3 regions of the Halomonas sp. AOP25-F1-15 genome follow, and region 3 is predicted to be linked to each of the others. Evidence: predicted binding sites of a transcription regulator. Region 3 holds the regulator's gene; each other region holds the start of a gene.

Region 1 (5,607 bases), on a different contig from region 3:
AAACCATTGCCGCGCTGGTAGTGGGGGGAGTTACCGGGCTCGTGGTGCTGTTGGCAGCAATAGTGTGTTTAGCGCTTGCACGAAGCTGGCAAGCTGGGTTGTACAACCCAGGCGGCTTTCGCGAAGAGTTTCACGCACTGCGCTTGAGCCCTAAAGAATTGGCCATTTTGGCCGTGATTGGGGTGGCAGGCTCGCTGTTAGGTGTCCACGCGCTGGCCATGCTTGGCTGGATTCCGCTATTGGTAGCTGGCGTTGCGTTAGTGCACGGGTTTATTGGATTAAAGGGGATGAACGGGCTGTGGCTAGTCGCATTTTATGTGCTGCTAATCACGACCTGGCCCACGATTCTCATTGTGCTGCTGTTGGGGCTGATTGATACATTCGCGAACGTTCGCGCACGCCTTGCCCGCAGCAACTGACAAGAGGTTTACGAGATGGAAGTCATTCTGCTCGACAACATTGGTAAGCTGGGCGGCCTGGGTGACAAGGTCACTGTTAAGCCTGGTTATGGTCGTAACTATTTGGTGCCTTACGGTTTAGCCGTACCGGCCACCAAAGACAATATCGAAGCGTTTGAAGTGCAGCGCGCTGAGCTCGAAGCACAAGCCGCTGAGCGTAAAGCTGAAGCCGAAGCGCGTGCTGAGCAGTTGAACGACATCGAACTGTCTTTGGTTTCCAAAGCAGGCGACGAAGGCAAACTGTTTGGTTCGATTGGTCCACGTGACCTGGCCGACGCGATTTCCTCTGCTGGCATCGATGTTGCCAAGAGCGAAGTACGTATGCCGAATGGCCCGATTCGCCAAACTGGCGAATACGACATCGCGCTACACTTGCACGCTGAAGTGGATGCCGTTGTACGCGTGGTTGTCGTCGCAGAGTAATTCTTTGCGCTGACACGTACGCCTCAAAAGGCGCGGGTTTTCCCGCGCCTTTTGTTATTTCTGGACGTTGCCTAAATTATCCAGTTCATTAGCGCCGGGTACTTTAAGGCAACATCTTGATGATGTGGGTCGTCGCGCGGTATGGGCTCGGCTAAGATAAGCATCTTTACTGGGTACGTTGTCGTATTTAAAGGAGCTTGCCATGCAGGACACGCCTTCTGCTGATAAAGAAACGGCCGCGCTAAAACTGCCGCCGCATTCGCTTGAGGCAGAGCAGTCGGTATTAGGCGGGCTCATGCTGGATAATCAGGCGTGGGATAACGTCTCTGAGCGTCTGGTGGCCGATGATTTTTATCGCTATGAACACCGATTGGTGTTCAATGTGATGATTCATTTAGCCGAATCCGCACAGCCGTTGGACGTGGTGACGATCTCTGAGGCCCTGGAAGCACGCGATCACTTGGATACCGTGGGTGGCCTGGCATTTCTGGCCGAGCTTGCGCGTAACACGCCGTCTGCCAGCAACATTCGTGCCTATGCCGATATTGTGCGTGAACGTGCCACGCTGCGTAAGCTGATCCGCGCGGCTAATCAAATTGCTGACAGCGCCTTTACGCCTCAAGGGCGTCCGGCGGATGAGCTGCTCAATGAAGCTGAGCGGTTAGTGTTCCAGATTGCTGAGGAACGCCCTAAAACGGGCGGCCCTATTGGCATGAGTGAGCTGTTAACCAAAGCCGTCGACCGTATTGATGAGTTGTTTAACCTGAAAGGTGAGATGACCGGTCTTTCGACGGGTTTTCGTGACCTGGATGATATGACCACGGGTCTGCAGCCGTCGGATATGGTGGTTATTGCCGGCCGGCCATCAATGGGTAAAACCACGTTTGCCATGAACCTGGTCGAGCATGCGGTCATCGCCAGCGACAAGCCGGTGATGGTGTTCTCGATGGAGATGCCCGCGGAATCGTTGATGCTGAGGATGCTGTCTTCGCTTGGTCGGATTGACCAAACCCGTGTTCGTACCGGTCAATTAGAAGACGAAGACTGGCCACGCTTAACCTCTGCGGTGAATCTGCTCAAAGATAAGCAGCTGTTTATCGATGATACGGCCGCATTGTCGCCCAATGAAATGCGTTCCAGGATGCGTCGAGTAGTTCGTGAGCATGGCAACATTGCGCTGGTCATGATCGATTATCTTCAGCTCATGCAGATCCCCGGCTTCAGTGAAAACCGCACCGGTGAGATTTCTGAAATTTCGCGCTCTTTGAAAGGCTTAGCGAAAGAATTTAATTGCCCGGTCGTCGCGCTTTCACAGCTGAACCGCTCGTTGGAGCAGCGTCCTAACAAGCGTCCTATTATGTCGGATCTGCGTGAGTCGGGCGCTATCGAGCAGGATGCTGATGTTATCGCTTTTGTTTATCGCGATGAAGTTTATAACCCTGACAATCCCGACAACCAGGGGATTGCCGAGTTAATTATTGGTAAGCAGCGTAACGGACCTATCGGTACGGTACATATGGCGTTTATTGGTAAATATACGCGCTTTGAAGATTTAGCCCCGGATAGCTACGGCGATTCGTTTGGCGATTAACTTGATGTGCAATGCAAAAATGGGAGTAGCAAATGGCAGGTGGATTTCGGCGCGGTAATCGGCAGCGTCTTCCTAAGCTTGAAGGTCGCGGTGAGCTACAGTCACTAGAGCGGGAAGGGCCTTTCAAAGAGTGGCTGGGTATGCCGGACCTTTATCGTTACCACCTGGTAGTGGAGGGCGAGAGATACAGCTATCAAACCGAAGACGGAGAGGTTCCCGTCACCGTGGGAGATAAAGTAGTTTTCCGCTATAAAGAAACGAAAGGCGGCAATTGGATTGATCGCAATTCACTGGGTAAAGCGATCGACCCCTCTGAATATCAGTAATTAATCGCATTTGTTGACGCTTTGGTCTGGAACTCTCTTGCACTAGCGTCGTCTTAGTTGTTGAATGTCATAAAACTGAAAGCTGTCATGAAACTGAAAGCTGTCATGACAATGTAATAATAGGGCAACTGAAATGTCATAGGGCACAGCCATGCTGTGCCCTATTTAGTATGTATCAATAACAGGAGTTAACCATGGAGTTGAAAGATCTTAAACAGTTTGTCGCCAGCCACGACAACTTCGAAATACGCGTGATTATCCATTCGGGTAGTCGTTTTTATCAAATTGAGTTAGAGGATGTTGAAGGCGAGCGCCATATGTTAATGCAGCGCAATAAGCCGATGCTGTTCCGTTCGTTAGATGATGTTTATATGGAGCTTAAGCGTGCCGAGATTCATCGTGCTTATTTAGTCCAGCACGTGCCTCACGATGAAGTCATTGGTCGCGACACGCACTACAGTGAGCCACTTACTTCGCGTATGCCGCTCGTCTTTTAACGCGTTTACGCCACCTTGCTAAGCTTTAGATTGACGTTTTTCCCACCACTGCCCGATTCGTATTCGGCGACGGGCAAAAAACCGGTAACCCGCGTTCATTAGGCCGCGTATCCCCGGCAAGCACGATATCCACACTAGCCGCCGGTAGCCCAATACTGCATACAGGGCACGGCTGGCATCCATTCCGATATACCACTTTCCCTGACTATCTTGTAAATGCAGCTGCCCCATCATGGCGGTGAATTCGCATCCGTGCGTTTGCGCGTTAAAATACTCATCCTGAATATCCACTAATGCGATGTGGTCTATGTGGTGATGTTTGGCTAGCCAGGCAATTTCTTGGCGGCAGAAGGGGCAGTGCCCATCGTGAAATAGAGTGACCGGAGGGCGGGCCTTTAATGGCGTAAAACGGTTCATAATGATTCGCCTATCGGTAGCTATTTTCAAAATAGTTATACAAGCAGTAATTGTAGTATAACTTTATGCCGACAGTATGCCGATAAGTGATAGAATTTGCGTGAGCCGCTTGGCAATTAAGTCGCCATATTTTGTGTCTTTTTATTTTTTTAATGACCTTTTTTCAATTGTTTAGGTATTTTCGGGAGTAAATGTAATGACCGAAAGCGTCGTCAAGGATCAGCCTGGGGCAGGGCGTTTAGCGCACGCGTCCAGTGATCACCCGCCGGTGCCGCGTGCCAAAGTGGGTGTTGTGCTCGCAAATCTAGGTACGCCGGATGCCACTGACTATTGGTCCGTGCGTCGTTACTTAAATGAGTTTCTCTCTGATCAGCGCGTGGTCGACTATGCCCGCTGGAAATGGCAGCCGCTGCTGCAACTGCTTGTGTTGACTAAACGCCCATTCTCGTCGGGTAAAGCGTATCGCAGTATCTGGAATAACGACAAAAATGAAAGTCCGCTACTGACCATAACTCGCGCGCAGACCGAGAAAATGACAGCGCGCTTAAAGGCGCTTTATGGTGATGATGTTGAAGTTGATTTCTGTATGCGTTATGGAAATCCTTCAACCCAAAGTGTGCTGACGCGCTTAAAAGAGAAGGGCTGCGAAAAAATCGTATTTTTCCCGCTTTATCCTCAATACGGCTCACCAACGACAGCATCGGCTAACGACCAAGCGTTTCGTACGCTGATGAAGATGAAGTGGCAGCCTTATATCCGTACGGTGCCCGCGTATTTTGACCATCCTACCTATCTTCGGGCTCTGGCTAACTCTGTGCAAGAGGCGTACGCCGAGTTGCCGACGCGTCCAACCAAGCTGGTGGCTAGCTATCACGGAGTTCCTGAACGCTACCTGAAGCAAGGGGATCCTTATCACTGCCAGTGTCAGAAAACAACGCGGCTGCTGCGCGAAACACTCGGCTTTAGCAAAGAAGAAGTGGATACCGCCTTTCAATCGAAGTTTGGCCCCGAGAAGTGGCTGGGGCCGGCTACCGTTAAGCACGTGGCTGAGTTGGCTCAACAGGGGCACAAGCACATCGCGATTATCTCACCCGCTTTCTCATCAGACTGCATTGAGACCCTTGAAGAGATAGAAGAAGAGATTCGCGATAGCTTTATGAAGGCAGGTGGTGAAACGTTTAGCTACATACCGTGCTTGAATGATCGCGACGATCATATAGAGGGACTGCTTGCCGTGATTAATAACGAATTAGCCGGATGGTTGCCTGCCCACTGATTTTTTCTAAAGCGCAATAATAGCCGTAGCGGGGGTTACTTCGCTGCGGCTATTTGCATTTAAGCGTTTGACTGGTCAGGCAAAACTGTCTGTTATAAGCTGTCTCACTTTGAAATCACTATTATTCAACGCTGGCGTTCCAGTCCAAAGGCATGGTGACCATAGCCCTCGCGCCCGATCTAACGGTGGGGCGTTTCGTTATTTAGGAGATAATGCTAGATGCAACTTGCCATATTAATGGGTTTTTTGCTGGCTGCATCGTCGCCGTTGCTGCATCGATGGTTCGGCCAGCGCGCAAGCCTTGTGCTGGCAGTATTCCCAGCAGGGCTGGCGGCGTGGTTAGCCCTTCAGGCTCCCTATGTGATTGGCAATGGCAGCTTGCTACTCGAGTGGCAGTGGGTGCCGTCATTGGGTATCAGCCTTACGTTTTTGTTAGATGGCCTGTCGCTACTCTTCGGGCTGTTGATTACCGTCATTGGTGCTTTCGTTTTAATTTATGCCGGCGGCTATTTGAAAGATCATCCTGATCTCGCGCGGTTTCATATCGCGTTAATAGCCTTCATGGTTTCCATGCTAGGGCTGGTATTGGCCGACGGCTTATTAACGCTGTTCATCTTTT
Region 2 (5,607 bases), on a different contig from region 3:
AAATGCCATGCAGGAAGAGGCCGGCGCGCCGTTCCAGCGTCATTTGCAGCGTGAGCAGGATAATCTGCAGCGCTGCTTAAGCGGCATCGCGGTGGACCAGTTTACTGCGCTTGTAGAGCGCCTGGATCGCGCGCGCCATGTGGTCGTGATCGGATTTCGTAACAGCTACCCGCTAGCACTACATTTTCGTCAGCAGTTGATTCAAGCGCGCACCCAGGTGCGGGTGGTTCCACACCCTAACCAGTCGTTAGCGGAAGAAATTGTCGATCTCTCCGAGCAGGATGTGGTGGTGCTGTTTGGGTTTCGCCGCCGCCCCGCGGCGTTTGCTGCGCTGGTGGATGCGCTTGAGCGCTCGTCGGCCAAGGTCGCATTAATTGCTGATCCAACCGCGGTGAATTTCGCCTCTCAAGTCACCTGGTTTATGGAAACGCCGCTTGAAAGCCTCTCGGCATTTGATAGTTACGCCGCAGCCAATAGCCTGATTTGTTTGCTGGCGAACGGCGTTTTACACCGTCGCCTGGCAGAGGGACGAGAGCGGATCAGCGCGATCAGCGATATGTACGTTGAGCTCAGTGAACTTGAAACACCGATCATGAGTATCGATTAGCACATACGTTAGAAATCGTTGGCGTTTCAACGTGAGGCGAAGATGTCCGCTAGCGCCCTAGCCTCACGCTGATTCTTGCTATTCGGCGTTCAGAAAGTCTGCCACATCAAGCAGTATCATCTCATTATCATCAGCCTGCCCTTGCTCGCGACCAATCGAGAACGGATAGTTATTGTCGTTGGCGACCACGATAGTTCTTTCATCGACTCTATCCACGTTCTCAATAGTCACAAAGGGAAAATTAAACGTGCCGTCGATCGTGCCTCGCGGTGCGATGCCGTTGGGATCTTGAATGTCCATGAGGTCTATATAGGCGATTTTCTCAAGCACACCTTGCTCGTTCGTGCGATCGAGGTCGATAAGATAGATACGCTTGAACTCGGCGGGATCGTTCGCCCACTCTGCTCTAGGGTCTCCTTGGCGGCTATCACGCTCGATAATCAGGCCGCGGGTGCCCTCAATAAGATTGAAGTCGCCAATGGCATGATCCGCTGACGCGAGTGGGTAATAGCGAGTTGTATCGCCCCATTCGCCTGTGTCAGTGCTGAGTTCGAACATTCTTAAGACGGGAGTGCCATCAATGGTTTCCGGGGCATTATCATTACTGTCCCATACAGGCTTTTCCAACAATGGATAGAGCGTTGTGTGGTCTTCGGAGAGCGCCATACCCTCATAGCCACCGGAGCGAAAAACGACAACATCATCTGAAAGTGGTGCGCCGGGGTTTGGGGTCAGGGCAAAGGCATTGTCGGGCGAGCGCATCATCGTGCCGCCTGGGTTTGTGGCTATCACTTGCAACACTTCACCCTCCTTATTGACCTGGATAATCCAGGGGCCGAATTCATCACCAATCCAGTAGGTATCACCCACCGGCTGGATCGATTCGATGTCGAAATCAGCACCGGTCAAAAATCGCCCGGGGGTGGCTTCATTCATAATAGGGAAGGGTACCTTGCGGTTTGGGTCCGAGAGTTGAACGGTCTCCTCAATAGTGACGCGTCCGGTTTTCCAGTCGGGGTTTATGATGTTAAACATCAGTATGATATCGGAAGAGTTCGCCTTAGAGCCAAAGCCGTTATCGGTTAAGACCAGAAAACGATCGTCGCCAAGCGAGCGTATACCTGAAAACCCTTGCAGCGGCTGGCTGGGAAAAGGGAGCGCTAAACCAGTGGCTTGTACGTTAGTGTATAACTGCTCAATACGTCCTTCTTCTCCAGTAAAGCGGCCTGAGGTGTTGTAGTGTTCAGCGGCGCCGGATGGGGCCGCTACAAACGTGCTGCCGGGCAGTTGAGCATGACTGGACAAGGTGGCAGGAAAGGCCTGCTGAGAATAAGCTGAATCCGTAAATACAAAGGCGAGTAAGGCTGTGGCGAGTATCGGTTTCATCATCACTATTTAACCTTTGCAAAGAAGATAAGATGTAGCTGAGCAGGGTCAGCTACATCTATCTTCTTCAACAAAGGTGATAGTTGAATGACAGAAAGCAGATCTTTTAATTTCTGGCCGTTTTGACTATTTTGGCTAACGTTTTTTGTTTACTGGTTAACCATTCCACTGAGTCGCCTGAGCGAACACAAGAAACGCCAACGCAATCAGCACCCATATGCAAAAGAGGGGGAAGAAGAACTTGACCCATTTTTGCCACGTCACCCCAGCCAGTGCCAGCGTGGCCATAAAGTAGCCTGACGTTGGGTAAAGAATATTGCCAATGCCGTCGCCGAGCTGGAAAGCCAGCACCGCGGTTTGTCGTGTGACGCCAATAATATCGGAAAGCGGTGCCATCAGCGGCATAGTCACCAGGGCCTGACCGCTACCGGAAGGAATGATGAAGTTAAAGCCTAGCTGGGCGAAGAACATGCCAATAGCCGACAGTAACGTGGGCAGGCCGCCAACCAGATTGCCCAGTCCAAACACCAGCGTATCCATGATCTGACCATCTTCCAGCATCACGGCGACACCGCGAGCAACCCCTGCGATCATCGCTCCCACGAGCACATCACGGAAGCCCTGGTTAAAGCCTGCGCATATTTCGTCGGTGTTAAGCCCCGCGATCAGCCCCACCACAATCCCCATAATGATGAAAAGCCCGGCCATCTCCATCATGAACCAGCCTTGCTGTAACACGCCGTAAATTAGCACGCCGAAGAAGGCAAAGGCCGCGATTGCAGCTAGCTTTTGACGACCGTTGGCCACCAGTGCGCGGCCATTATCGGCATGCTGATAGAGCGAACGCTTTTCAGACTCGCCCGGGTCACTGCTGAGCAGGCTAAAGGATGGTTCGTTATGCACTTTGCGGGCGTAGCGCATGACAAAGAAAATGGCCGCCGCCAGCATGACAATAAACGCCAAGATGCGCAGCCCGTAGCCTGAATAAAGCGGGAGTGCTGAAAGCTGCTGGCCCAGGCCGGTATTGATGGGGTTGAGTACGCCAGTAGTGAAGCCGACAGTAGTGGCACATAAAGCCACCGCCGCCGCCGTCACTGAGTCAAAGCGTAATGCAATCATCAGTGGCAGGATTACCGGGACGTAAACCAGCGCCAGCTCCTGAGTGCCAATAACGGTCGCGATGAGGGCAAATACTGTCATCAGCACTGGAATGGTCAGCAGGCTTTGTCGGGCAAAGCGCCTAGTCAGCTTATCGACACCAATCTCGATAATGCCGGTATGCCTCAATACCATGAACATGCCGCCAATCATGAAGGTAAAAAAGACAACTTCCCCGGCACTCATCAAGCCGTTGGGAATCGCCAGCATGAAATCGACAATGCCCACCGGAGAGGGGGCTATTTGTTCATAAGAGGTCGGGTCGATGGTGATACGACCAGCCGGGCCTGGAACGCGCTCGAACTGCCCTGCGGGCACAAAGTGCGTGGCGATCGCCGCTAGCGCAATAAATATGAACAAAACGGCGTAGATATCAGGGATTCTACACCAGCTTTTCTTAGGCACTGGGCGTTCAGGGGAGGGCGAAGGGGGGATTTGTTGGGACATGCGTTGCCTCGCGTTATTTAAAGCCACCCTTGAGGGCAGCCGTTGTTATAAATGCCTAGTTATAAATGCTTAGTTATAAATGCCTAGTGTGAGCCGAGCAATGACATCGTCTAGCCACTAGATCAACAAGGGCCAAACGGTGAAGCACTGTCATTTGAGACACTGTCATTTGAAACATTGCCATTTGAAGCATGGTTCGTATGGTTTTAGAATTATGAAACGAAAGTTTCTAAAGAAGTTACTATTGGGAGGAGTGTTTCACAAGGGCTTTGCGAAAGATCGCTTTAATGTGGGTCGCAGATCTTGTATACAAGATGTTTTCTTTATTTTAATAAAATCAGATAGGACCAATCATGCCAGCTACTTACTACGCTCCCACGGGCGGTCATCCGCCGCAAACGCAGTTAACCGCTGACCGCGCTGTTTTTACCGAAGCCTATGCGCTGATTCCTAAAGGCGTGATGCGTGACATAGTGACAAGCAATTTACCGTTCTGGGAAGGCACGCGCCTGTGGGTGCTCGCGCGGCCGCTATCAGGCTTTGCTGAAACATTCTCACAGTACATTATGGAAGTGCAGCCCAACGGCGGTAGCGATAAGCCTGAGCTGGACCCTCAAGCTGAAGGCGTTCTGTTTGTGGTGGAGGGTGAGTTAACGCTTACATTAGCGGGCGAGCGCCATACCATGGTGCCCGGTGGCTATGCGTTTATACCGCCTGGCAGTGATTGGCAGGTACGTAACGAATCAGCAGCAGCAGTGCGCTTTCATTGGGTTCGTAAGTCCTTTGAGTTTGTCGAAGGGCTCGACGTGCCCAAAGCGTTTGTGGTCAATGAGCAAGACATTGCCCCTGTTGAAATGCCGGGCACCAACGGAAGCTGGGCGACGACACGCTTCGTTGATCCTAATGACGTGCGCCACGATATGCATGTGACCATTGTAACGTTCCAGCCGGGCGGCGTTATTCCCTTCGATGAAACCCACGTGATGGAACATGGCCTTTACGTGCTGGAAGGTAAGGCGGTTTATCACCTTAATCAGCAGTGGGTTGAAGTAGAGGCCGGCGACTTTATGTGGCTGCGCGCATTCTGCCCCCAAGCCTGTTACGCCGGTGGGCCAGGGCCGTTCCGCTATCTGCTATATAAAGACGTTAATCGTCATCCCGCCCTTCGTCTGAAATAACGTGTAAGGACAACGCAATGCTTAAACTCACTGCCACACCGCTAACGGCAGAGGCGTTTGCTCCCTTTGGCGATGTGATTGATGCGCGCAACGCCGCATCGTTCCCTATCAACGCTGGTCGTACCCAGCGCCATCATGACCTCGCTAAGGTGGAAACGCTGGGTGAAAACGGCCACACGCTGATCAACATTTTTATCAGTCAGCCGATCACACTGCCGCTTGAACTGACGTTTTTAGAGCGCCACCCTCAAGGCAGCCAGGCGTTTATGCCGCTGCATGAAGAGCGCTTTATCGTGGTGGTGGCCACTCCCGGCGAGCATATTAACTCAGGTGACGTGCGTGCCTTTGTGACCGACGGCCATCAAGGCGTCAACTACCGTGCAGGCACCTGGCATGCCGTTCAATCGGTGCTGGAACGAGAAGGCGAGTTTTTGGTGGTAGATCGAGGCGGTGACGGCAATAACTGCGAAGAGTTTCCCATGGCGATAACCGTGACCTTGGAATAATCCGTGCCTGTGAGTGGTACCGCTGTCATATAGAGCGCGTTAAACTGATAAGCTAGTGTTATTCAATAGAGTCTCGTTATCCAATAGCGTCACTACAGGCTAATTCGCATGGTGGGAATATTATGAGCGCACTGCACTTTTCTTCGATCCGTCGTACCAAAATTGTCGCCACTCTTGGCCCTGCCAGTGATCGTGAGGGCGTATTGGAGGCCATGCTTGCTGCGGGCGTGGATGTGGTGCGTTTAAATTTCTCTCATGGTACCGCCGATGATCACCGTCGACGCTTAATGCAGGTACGTGAAATCGCCGCGAAGCTAGGCCGTAG
Region 3 (5,607 bases):
TACTCGGGCGTTTAGCTCTTCGCCAAGCTCTGCGGCGCTTCGCTGAGCTAATTTCTCGGGCGCTAACCCTTTACTAAAGCCGGTAGAAAGCAGGGGTTTGCTGTAATCGTCGCCGCTGTCAGCGCTGATCAGCGTGATAGAGCGTGTGTCGCCCTGCCGTCGCAGTGCACGAGCAAGACCTATGCCTGCCATCCCCGTGCCAATAATCACCAGCGCAGCGCGAGAAGATAGCGGTGTCGTTGACATTATCTGTGTATATGATGCGGGCATGCAGACATCCAAAAGGTCGTTAAAAGAGTTATTGAAAGAGTTATTGAAAAAGCTGCTGAAACCAAAGCCTGTTAGAGCGTCATGTTACACTAGCTGCTCCCGTTATTGCCCTGGAGAACTCGGTGACATCACCCGCTGGCCGGCAAATGTATCTCTTTCCACGCTGGCGCCCCGTCCATGCGGCGCGCCCCGCGATGAGCTCTCCATGGTGGCAGTGGGTAGCCTCCACCGATTCGTTAACCGCTCGTTTAACAGCCGCAGGCGGTGGCAAGCCTTTTCGGGTGCGTTTACTGCGCCAAGGTGTGGGATGGCCGCTGCCCGATGAAGCCCAGGCGCTGGGGATTGGCCCTAAACGCTATGCATGGCTGCGTGAAGTAGCGCTGTGTTTAGATGAAACGCCGTGGGTGGTCGCGCGCTCAGTAGCGCCGTTGACACAGCTAAAAGGCCAGCGTTTAGATCGTTTGGGCGAGCGTTCGTTAGGCAGCTGGTTATTTCGCCAGCCAGACTTAGTGCGAGGGCCATTAGAGGCGACAACACAACGCCCGCCTTTTGCTAGCCTACATGGGGTCGAGCAGAATTGTAGCTGGGGCCGACGCTCCGTATTTACGCATGGCGGCCTGTCGTTATTGGTACAAGAGTACTTTTTGCGGGCAATGGCGGATGACCTTGATCTGCCTTCGCGCTAGGCTAGCAGCTGCGTTTTCTTTTTCGTGAGGTAAGCATGGATCGTTCACTGTTGCGGCCGAAGGGATTGGCTCGCGTGGCAGACTTTTTACAGCTGATGCGCTTGGATCGGCCCATAGGCACGTGGCTATTAATGTGGCCCGCTCTTTGGGCGCTATGGATTGCCGCGCAGGGCGTGCCGGGGCGCAATGTGCTGCTTATTTTTGTTGCCGGCGTTTACGCCATGCGTGCCGCAGGCTGCGTGGTGAATGACTATGCCGACCGTCATTTTGATGGGCATGTAAAGCGCACTAAAAATCGTCCTCTAGCCACCGGTCGTATTAGCGAAACCGAGGCCCAGCTGCTGTTTATCGCATTGATCGCGATATCCTTCATTTTGGTGCTGCTGACCAATTGGTTCACGGTGATGCTCTCGCTGGGTGGCGTGCTGCTAGCGATTATTTATCCGTTTATGAAGCGCTATACCAACCTTCCTCAGGTCGTGCTGGGCGCCGCCTTTGCTTGGGCGATCCCCATGGCGTTTGGCGCTGTGCTGGGCTATGTCCCGCTGGAGGCTTGGCTATTGTTTTTTGCTAATGTGGTTTGGACCGTGGCGTACGATACCCAGTACGCCATGGTGGACCGCGACGATGATTTAAAAATCGGTATTAAATCGACAGCCGTGCTGTTTGGTAATGCGGACCGCGTCATTATTGCTTTATTACAAGTGGTGACGTTGCTGCTATTAGCATGGGTAGGGTGGCGAGTGGGTCTAGGCGGTTTTTTCTGGTTAGGACTCGCGGGAATGGCGGCCACTTTTCTGCATCAGCAGCGGTTAATTTTTCACCGTGCCCGAGATGCGTGCTTTCAGGCGTTCCTCAATAATTTTTGGTCAGGTTTGTTTATTTTCGCGGGTATTGCGCTAAGTTGGTGGCCTGTGGCGGGCTAATAATCGCCGCTGTCATGTAACTGTCATCAAGTCATGGTGTTATCGTCATCGATATGTCATTGAGCTATTTTTCATTGAATTAGCTCTCTTTGCACCCCTTGAGGCTCTGGTATGACTGCCAAGACCGTTTTGATTGTCGATGATGAGGCGCCGATCCGCGAGATGATTGCGGTAGCGCTGGAAATGGCTGACTATCGCGTGCTCGAAGCGGATAACGCTCAGGATGCTCATGCTTTGATCGTCGACCACCAGCCTGATTTACTGCTGCTTGATTGGATGATGCCTGGCACCAGCGGTATCGAGCTTGCTAGGCGCTTAAAGCGCGAAGAAGCCACTGCTGAGATTCCCATTATTATGCTGACCGCTAAAGGCGAAGAAGATAATAAGATTCAGGGGCTTGAAGCCGGTGCTGATGACTATATTACCAAGCCTTTTTCGCCTCGCGAGTTGGTGGCACGGCTTAAAGCCGTTTTGCGTCGTGCAACGCCGCGTGGTGTTGAAGATCCCGTAGAGGTTAATGGACTGCTGCTTGATCCGGTGAGTCATCGCGTCAGCTCCGATGGTAAGGCGCTTGAGATAGGCCCAACGGAATATCGTCTGCTGCAGTTCTTTATGACGCACCAGGAGCGCGCTTACACGCGTAGCCAGCTGCTTGATCAAGTGTGGGGTGGCAACGTGTACGTTGAAGAGCGCACGGTAGATGTACATATTCGCCGGTTGCGTAAAGCGCTAGGCGAAACCCATCAAAATCTGATTCAAACGGTTCGGGGCACCGGTTACCGTTTCTCTTCACGGGTATAAATGTGCGCCTATGGAGCCGTGAACTGTGGCAACTGGCCTGGCTAGCCACGCTGGGGACAAGCATTGGCTGGCTATTGGATGCAGCGGGGCTGGGGCTGGCTTCTGGACTGGCAGTGTATCTGTTTTATCACTTGCGGCAGCTGCGCGCGCTGTATCGATGGCTAACCCTGCAACCCCATGATGAACCACCTGCTGCCCAGGGGATATGGGGCGAACTGTTTGATCGCTTATATCGCTATCAAAAAAGCCAGCGCATTACACAAAGTCGGCTGCGTGCCACTTTGGCGCGTATTCAAGAGTCGTCAGAGGCGATGCGCGATAGCGTCGTTATGCTTGACCGCCACGGAGATTTAGAGTGGTGGAACAGCGCTGCAACCACGATGCTTGGGCTGCAGACGGCCCACGACCGTGGCCAGCACATTACCAATTTACTCCGCGATCCGGGCTTTATAAGCTACTTCAACGCCCGCCACTATAGTGAACCGCTAACGCTAACATCGCCCATTGATGAGCGATGCATTCTGCAGTACCAAATTACCCTGTACGGCGACGATGAGCGGCTAGTGATGGCGCGAGATATCACGCGTCTGCATCGTCTGGAGCAGATGCGCCGTGATTTTGTGGCCAATGTATCCCACGAGCTACGTACCCCTCTGACCGTGCTTTCTGGCTATTTAGAAACCTATGGCGATCTTGCCGAGCAGCTACCTCCGCGCTTAGGTAAAGGTATTCAGCAAATGCAGGAGCAGACGCAGCGAATGCAGAACCTGGTCAATGACCTATTGCTGCTGTCCCGGTTAGAAATTGACCAAAGTGGTAAGGATCATCAGCCGTTGTCGCTGGGCCCTTTGCTACAGAGTGTTCGTGAGGATGCGCTAGCGCTATCGGATCAGCGGCATACCATCACTATTGCGCTTGACAGCAAGGCACGTCTGCTAGGAAGCGAGCAGGAAATGCGCAGCGCGATTTCTAATCTCGCGTTTAACGCTGTTCGCTACACGCCGCCAGGGAGCCACATCACGTTGCGCTGGAAAGATAACCAAGCTGGCGGAGCCTGTATTGACGTTGAGGACAACGGCGAGGGAATTGATCCTGTGCACATCCCTCGGCTGACCGAACGCTTCTACCGCGTTGATAAAGGGCGTAGCACGACGACGGGCGGTACTGGTTTGGGCTTGGCAATTGTCAAACACGTGCTGCTACGCCATGATGCTCAGCTATTGATTGAATCTCACCCGGGTAAGGGTGCTTTATTCCGCTGTACATTCTCCGCTTCGCGCCTTAGCTAGCCCTAAAATGCCTGCTGCACAATATTTGTAGAAGTGTGCAATATTGGCATGTAAGATTGGTAAAACTTTACTCATGTGTCATTTTTACACACTATTTGGGTGCGCTTTATCGCTAATTAAGATTTATTTCGTAATCTTATTTTTTATAAGTTTTTGATAATTATTGTTTTTATTTTATTATATTAGATTTTGGCATGTCTGCTGCAGCGAATATAAGCAAGTAAGAGAGATGACCGCAGGAATTGCTGGCTGAACTTAGCCTTTCTTTCTTAGTTAAGCGGTTTAAACAGCGATCGGAGGTGGAATATGATGTCCAAGGAATTACTCAAGAAAGCTGGCATTCTAGGTTTAACGTTTGGCTTGATGGCTAGCCCGCTAGCGTTCGCAGAATCTGAGCAAAGTACATCTATTGATCAGAACCAAGATATTACTGCGGATGACGAGGCGATGGATCCGCAGGGTACTCACACGGATACCGCCAGTGAGCAAAATCAGCACGATTTAACGCATGATGTTGGTGATGACGCCAGCGATATGGATCCAAACTCTACTAGTAATTCAGATGATGCTAATTTTGATAGCACAGAAGAGTTGCCTGAAGAAAATAGCGGTATGTAATGACCGCACTGAAAGATAGTACTGAGAGCCTGTAAAGACTCTGCTATAGGGATGTTTTTAGATTCAAGGATGAATCAATAGGAAATCAAAACGTTAGTGAGGGTAACATCCACGGTTGGAGTCCCGCACAAGGAATGGAAGCTAGCGTTAGCATTACCTATCTGCAAGCTAGACATTAAGCCTCACCTCAGGTGGGGCTTAATTTTTTGCTGTCTGCTGTTTTTTTACTGCCCTTAGCTTTTTTCAATGTTGCTCGTTAAATATGGTTAACTGACTGCGCGCCTCTTTAGTGATATCGATCATCCCTATATTTTTTCAACTCAGCAACGCTGCTTTTTTCTAGCAGTGTGTCAAAAAGGCACATACAAACTTGCGCATGTGACATTTGTGCACAGTTATTTAGCGTGGTTGTTGTTTTTGCGTCATATTATTGTGCGCAATGTATGTGTTATATACTATTGATTAATAGTGTTTTTTATAATCTATATTAGTTGTGGCATTCTTTATGCTTACTAAGGGTAAGGAAGATGATTAAGTTAAAAAGTTTGCCATGAAGGCGCTTCTTCTTCCACGCCAGCGGTATAAACAGTTTCAGGAGTGTCAAAATGTTAAATATTTTTGTTAAAAAAGCAGCTTTAGTGGGTATTTCACTAACGTTATTGGCTAGCCCCTTTGCATTTGCAAATTTTTCAATTAATGCGAATCAAGATCGCGCAGTTGATATTGAGCCCATTCAGGCCCAGTCAGAGCGCACAGTAGGCCAGGCTGACGTTAGCCCATCCGACTTAATGTATGATGAAGGCGACTATCCTGCGGTTATAAAGGCTGAGTCAACGAATGCCAGCGTTGATGTTGATTTTACGGCTAAAGACTTAACGCATGACGAAGGCGATGGACAGGTTTGGTAAGCGATTTGCAATCGTAGAGTTATATGACGCCTTTGACCCCGCCTATGCGGGGTCTAGTTTTTTGTATCTAATATTATTTTAAATAAAGATATGATTTTTCAGCTGTTTT

Evidence for each region. Region 3 encodes PhoB, which activates phosphate uptake and scavenging genes when phosphate is short. Its sites were predicted from a motif close to TGTCATANNNNTGTCANA; they were not measured.
Region 1: ACT3TF_RS02620 (DUF6482 family protein) is a predicted target of PhoB. The motif match lies at 2,900-2,917, and genes of this name have one in related genera.
Region 2: ACT3TF_RS00865 (esterase-like activity of phytase family protein) is a predicted target of PhoB. The motif match lies at 2,069-2,086, and genes of this name have one in related genera.

The regions. Positions count from the first base shown of each region.
Region 1 is NZ_JBQSXV010000001.1:583,782-589,388, forward strand. It holds gene ACT3TF_RS02600 (hypothetical protein) at 1-419, shown strand, start outside; gene rplI (50S ribosomal protein L9) at 435-881, shown strand; gene dnaB (replicative DNA helicase) at 1,084-2,472, shown strand; gene ACT3TF_RS02615 (hypothetical protein) at 2,505-2,798, shown strand; gene ACT3TF_RS02620 (DUF6482 family protein) at 2,993-3,295, shown strand; gene ACT3TF_RS02625 (thiol-disulfide oxidoreductase DCC family protein) at 3,314-3,712, opposite strand; gene hemH (ferrochelatase) at 3,909-4,988, shown strand; gene ACT3TF_RS02635 (putative monovalent cation/H+ antiporter subunit A) at 5,208-5,607, shown strand, end outside.
Region 2 is NZ_JBQSXV010000001.1:191,525-197,131, forward strand. It holds gene ACT3TF_RS00860 (MurR/RpiR family transcriptional regulator) at 1-607, shown strand, start outside; gene ACT3TF_RS00865 (esterase-like activity of phytase family protein) at 686-1,996, opposite strand; gene ACT3TF_RS00870 (YfcC family protein) at 2,150-3,598, opposite strand; gene ACT3TF_RS00875 (bifunctional allantoicase/(S)-ureidoglycine aminohydrolase) at 3,952-4,776, shown strand; gene ACT3TF_RS00880 (ureidoglycolate lyase) at 4,794-5,282, shown strand; gene pyk (pyruvate kinase) at 5,405-5,607, shown strand, end outside.
Region 3 is NZ_JBQSXV010000006.1:129,522-135,128, forward strand. It holds gene ACT3TF_RS12830 (NAD(P)/FAD-dependent oxidoreductase) at 1-270, opposite strand, end outside; gene ACT3TF_RS12835 (chorismate--pyruvate lyase family protein) at 417-956, shown strand; gene ubiA (4-hydroxybenzoate octaprenyltransferase) at 992-1,882, shown strand; gene phoB (phosphate regulon transcriptional regulator PhoB) at 1,994-2,683, shown strand; gene phoR (phosphate regulon sensor histidine kinase PhoR) at 2,686-3,972, shown strand; gene ACT3TF_RS12855 (hypothetical protein) at 4,279-4,590, shown strand; gene ACT3TF_RS12860 (hypothetical protein) at 5,196-5,498, shown strand.